DNA from 2 places in the Phytopseudomonas daroniae genome. Region 2 is predicted to be linked to the other one. Evidence: riboswitches for the same ligand, from Rfam matches in the RefSeq annotation. Region 2 holds a riboswitch; the other holds the start of a gene.
The links. A riboswitch is a leader RNA that binds a small molecule or an ion and turns the genes downstream of it on or off. The one in region 2 is predicted to bind cobalamin.
Positions count from the first base shown of each region.

Region 1: it holds a riboswitch for cobalamin, as region 2 does, so the genes downstream of both, cobG (precorrin-3B synthase) here and cobO (cob(I)yrinic acid a,c-diamide adenosyltransferase) in region 2, are expected to answer to the same signal.

Region 1 is NZ_QJUJ01000004.1:438,965-441,411, reverse strand. It holds gene cbiE (precorrin-6y C5,15-methyltransferase (decarboxylating) subunit CbiE) at 1-837, opposite strand, end outside; cobalamin riboswitch at 1,018-1,224, shown strand; gene cobG (precorrin-3B synthase) at 1,321-2,447, shown strand, end outside.
Region 2 is NZ_QJUJ01000005.1:279,523-281,969, reverse strand. It holds gene DNK10_RS14730 (C40 family peptidase) at 1-433, shown strand, start outside; gene DNK10_RS14725 (C40 family peptidase) at 571-1,098, shown strand; cobalamin riboswitch at 1,133-1,365, shown strand; gene cobO (cob(I)yrinic acid a,c-diamide adenosyltransferase) at 1,511-2,137, shown strand; gene DNK10_RS14715 (cobyrinic acid a,c-diamide synthase CobB) at 2,143-2,447, shown strand, end outside.

The DNA.
Region 1 (2,447 bases), on a different contig from region 2:
CTCGATGGCGATGGCCCGACAAGCGGGATGAGCGCGCAGCCACTCGATGCCAATGGAGCCGCAGCCGGCACCGACATCCCAGAGCAGTTCGCCGGGCAGCGGCGCCAAACGCGCCAGGGTGATGGCGCGCACGTCGCGCTTGGTGAGTTGCCCATCATGACGATAGGCGTCGTCCGGCAGACCGGGCGTGAGCGGCAGACACCTGGCGTCATCGCCGGCCACGCAGTCGATCGCCACCAGGTTGAGATCGGCCGCCCGATCCAGCGACCAGCCCCCGGCCAGGCCGTCGATCCGCCGCTCCCGCTCACCGCCCAGGTGCTCGAAGACGCTCAGCCGACTGGGCCCGAAACCGCGCTCGCATAGCAGCTCGGCGATGGCTGCCGGGCTCGCGCCATCATTGCTCAGCACCAGCAGGCGCACGCCGGGATGAATCTGCGCATTGAGTGCCGCCAGCGGTCGGCCAACCAGCGAGACCAGGGTCGTGGTCTGCAGCGGCCAGCCCAGGCGAGCCGCCGCCAGCGAGCAGGACGAAGGCGCCGGCAGGATGTGCAGCTCCTCGCTCGGCAACTCGCGAGCCAGGCTGGCACCGACACCGAAGAGCATCGGGTCACCGCTGGCCAGCACGCAGACCGGCGTGCCGCGCTGCGCCAGCACCGGTGCCAGGGAAAAGGGCCTGGGCCAGGCCAGACGCGTGGCACCGATGCAGCGCGGCAGCAGGGCCAACTGGCGTTCGCTGCCGAACACCTGGCCAGCCTTGAGCAGGGCATGCCGCGCCGCCTTGCCGAGGCCGGCATAGCCGTCTTCTCCAATGCCCACGACGGTCAGCCAGGGTGTCATGCGTTTTCCTCAATTGTCAGTCCTGTGGACAACGCTCTTTTTGTCCACCATTTACGATGGTAAGGCGGTGGACGGATAAAGCGTCGTCCACCCTACAAAAGGCCGCTTCGGGCCTTCCGCGCACATACCGGAACGGGAGTATCCGACGACGCGGCTTTTCATCCGGGTGGGCAAAGCGGGCATAATAGCGTCTTCGTCGGTGTCCGTCGGCTACGTGGTACGTAGGCGCGGGCCTAAGAGGGAACACGAGCGGAGCATTCTGCCGCGTGGCTGCCCCCGCAACTGTACGCAGCGAGCGCATGTGCCAACCGCCACTGGGAAACCGGGAAGGCCGGCCACGCGCCATGACCTGCGAGCCAGGAGACCTGCCGACGGATTCAGTCGCATGTGCCCACACCGGGCGGGGTGTCCCGGTGATAGAAGCTCGACCTTCTCTGGCCTATCCTCGAACGGATGCCCATGTGACCCGACCCCGGTGATCCGTTGAAACAGGCCCAGTGCAATCCATCTCCAGCCTTTCGCCCCTCGGCCTGTCCGGGGTTGCTGCGTATCGTGCAGGCGAAGGACGGCGGTATCTGCCGGATCAAGCTGGCCTGCGGCCGCCTCGACGCCAGCCAGGCCGAGCGCATCGCCCAGGCCGCGCAACGCCATGCAGGCGGCGTGCTCGAAGCCACCAACCGCGCCAACCTGCAGATCCGCGGCATCCATGCCGGCAGTGAAGATGCGCTGATCGGCGAGCTGCTGGCTGCGGGTCTCGGCCCGAACTCACCCGGTGCCGACGATGTGCGCAACCTGATGGTCAGCCCCGCCGCCGGCCTCGATCCGGCGGCGCTGGTCGACGTGTCGGCGCTGGCCGCACGCTTGCTGACGACCCTGGAGAACACGCCGCGCCTGCACGCGCTGTCGCCCAAGTTCGCCCTGCTGCTCGATGGCGGCGAACGCCTTGCCATGCTCGAACATCCCCACGATATCTGGCTCAGCGCCCTGCCGCTGGATGGCCAGATCGGCTATGCCTTCGGCCTGGCCGGTTGCCCGCCACAGGCACCTGGCGATGCGCCCGCGCTGGCAGTGGTGCCCGAGGCGCATGCCCATGATCTGCTGCTGGCGCTGCTCGATCTGTTTCTCGAACTGGCCAGCCCCGAGCAGACGCGCATGCGCCATCTGCTCGTCAGCCACCCGGCCGCCGAACTGCTGCAGCGCCTGGGCGAACGTCTGGGTGACGTTCTGCTGAGCGCGGATCAGTGGCGGCGCAGCCCTGCCGAACCCCAGGCCCATATCGGTATCGGCGCCCAGCGCCAGCCTGGTCTGGTGTATATCGGCGGGGTGCCGCCGTTGGGCCGAATCGACGCTGAACAACTGCTTGGCCTGGCCGCTCTGGCTCGGCGTCTGGGCGATGGCAGCCTGCGCCTGACCCCCTGGCAGAGCGTGTTGCTGCCGAATATCGCCGAGGCCGATGCGAAGACAGCTGCCCAGGCGCTGGAAGGGCTCGGTCTGCTGGTCGATGCCGATGCGCCGTTGACACGCGTCATCGCCTGTACCGGTTCGAGCGGTTGCGCCAAGGGCCTGGCCGACACCAAGGCCGATGCCGGGCGCCTGGCCGAAAGGCTGCA
Region 2 (2,447 bases):
CTATGAGCTTCCGGTTCTGGCGGATAGTGTCCTCGAGAAAGGGCTTTCCCTGGTCGGTACCCGCTACCGCTTCGGTGGTAGCTCGGTGAAAACCGGTTTCGATTGCAGTGGCTTCATCGGTTATCTGTTCCGTGAGGAACTGGGCATGGAACTGCCGCGTTCGACTCGCGAAATGATCAAGATCGACGCACCGCTGGTCGAGCGCAAAGAGCTGGAGCCCGGTGATCTGGTGTTCTTCAGCACCAATGGGCGCGGTCGTGTCAGCCATGCCGGCATCTATCTGGGGGATGATCAGTTCATCCATTCTTCCAGCAGCCGCAGTGGTGGTGTGCGGGTCGATAGCCTGGATGATCGCTACTGGAAGCGCACCTTCATCGAAGCCAAGCGTGTCCTGGCTCTCGCGCCGACCGAGCATCTGGCCTCCCAGCATTGAGGTACTGCTGTCCGGTCTTGTAGAGATCGGGCAACATCTTGATGGTTTTCAACGAACTGCAGCGTAAAGCTAAAGCTTGCACTGCAGTTGTGAACGCGGCAGAGTAGGACGCATCCAGGCTCCAGGATCGTCCGTCCATGACTGCTACCGTCCGCATCGCCTTCCTGCTTCTCGTCGCACTGCTCAGTGCCTGCTCCAGTCGAGCGCCGGTACCCGTTCCGCAACCAGTCGTTGTAGCGCCCGTTCCTGGCGGTTATCAGGGCGGTGCCGACGATGTGCTGTTTCGTGCCCTGGGTCTTGTCGGCACGCCTTATCGCTACGGCGGCAATACGCCGGCCAGTGGCTTCGATTGCAGCGGCTTGATCGGTTATGTCTACCGCGATGCAGCCGGCATCCAGTTGCCTCGTTCGACGCGCGAGCTGATCAGCATGCGAGCGCCGACCATCGGGCGTGAAGCCCTGCGCAGCGGTGATCTGGTGTTCTTCGCCACCAATGGCGGCCGTCAGGTCAGCCACGCCGGCATCTATGTCGGTGAAGGTCGCTTCGTGCATGCGCCGTCCTCGGGCGGCACCGTGCGCCTCGACAGCCTCGGCAACAGCTACTGGCAGCGCACCTACATCGAAGCCAAGCGCGTCTTTCCGGTCGAGCTGGCCAGCCATCCCTGAGTCTTCGATTGACGCTGGCGCAGCCAATCCTTACCCTTCGTCGCTTGCTTCAGGTGTCCCCGCTTTCGACCGGGGGTGAAACTGGGAAGTCGGTGCGCCACTGCTCTATTAAGCAGGCAATGCCGACGCTGCCCCCGCAACGGTAAACGAGTCAAACCGCGTTTTTTGCCACTGTATCGCTGATACGGGAAGGCGGCGCTGGTGGCTGCGTCTGGATCAGACGCGGCGCTCGCAAGCCCGGAGACCGGCCTGTCGCTTTCCTGAGTTGCGCGGTGGGCGCGGCCGATGCGCGATCGATCCGGTCAGCGCCCGCCTTCCCTCTGTGTGAGCCTTTTATTGTTCGGCATGAGCCTGGTTCCTGCCCGACCGTTTCACCTGCGTGCGCCTGGCAGCCCGGCGCTGAGGAGATCCCATGAGCCCATCCCCAAGCCGCGAATCGACAGAGCGCGATGCGCGACACAACGCCCGCATGGCGCGCAAGAAAGCCCTGATGGACGAGAAGATCGCTCAAGCTCAGGACGAGTACGGGCTGTTGCTGGTACACAGCGGCAATGGCAAGGGCAAGAGCAGTTCTGCCTTCGGCATGGTCGCCCGCGCGCTGGGTCATGGGCTGAAAGTTGGCGTGGTGCAATTCATCAAGGGCGGCATGGCCACCGGCGAAGAGCATTTCTTCCGCCGTTTTCCCGATGAGGTCAGCTATCACGTGATGGGCGAGGGCTACACCTGGGACACCCAGGATCGCCAGCGCGACATCGAGAAAGCCCATCGGGCCTGGGAGGTCGCTCGGCAACTGCTGAGCGACCCGCAGATCGCCCTGGTGGTGCTGGACGAGCTGAACATCGCCCTCAAGCATGGTTATCTGGATGTGGATGTGGTGCTGCGTGATATCGAATCGCGCCCCGAGCTGCAGCATGTGGTGGTCACCGGCCGTGGCGCGCCACCAGCGATGATCGAGGCGGCGGATACCGTTACCGAGATGACGCTCGTGAAGCATGCCTTCAAGTCCGGCGTCAAAGCGCAGAAAGGCGTCGAATTCTGATGAGTATGGTTTCCAGTCCCGATGCTGGCGAACGCGCGCCGCGTCACTGCCCGGCACTGTTGATCGCGGCCCCGGCGTCGGGGCAGGGCAAAACGACCGTTACGGCTGCCTTGGCACGCCTGCACTCCCGCCAGGGCAAGCGCGTGCGGGTATTCAAATGCGGGCCGGACTTTCTCGACCCGATGATCCTGTCCCGCGCCAGTGGCAACCCGGTGTATCAGCTGGATCTGTGGATGGTCGGTGAGGCCGAGAGCCGCCGCCTGTTGTGGGAGGCCGCTGGCGAGGCTGACCTGATTCTCATCGAGGGGGT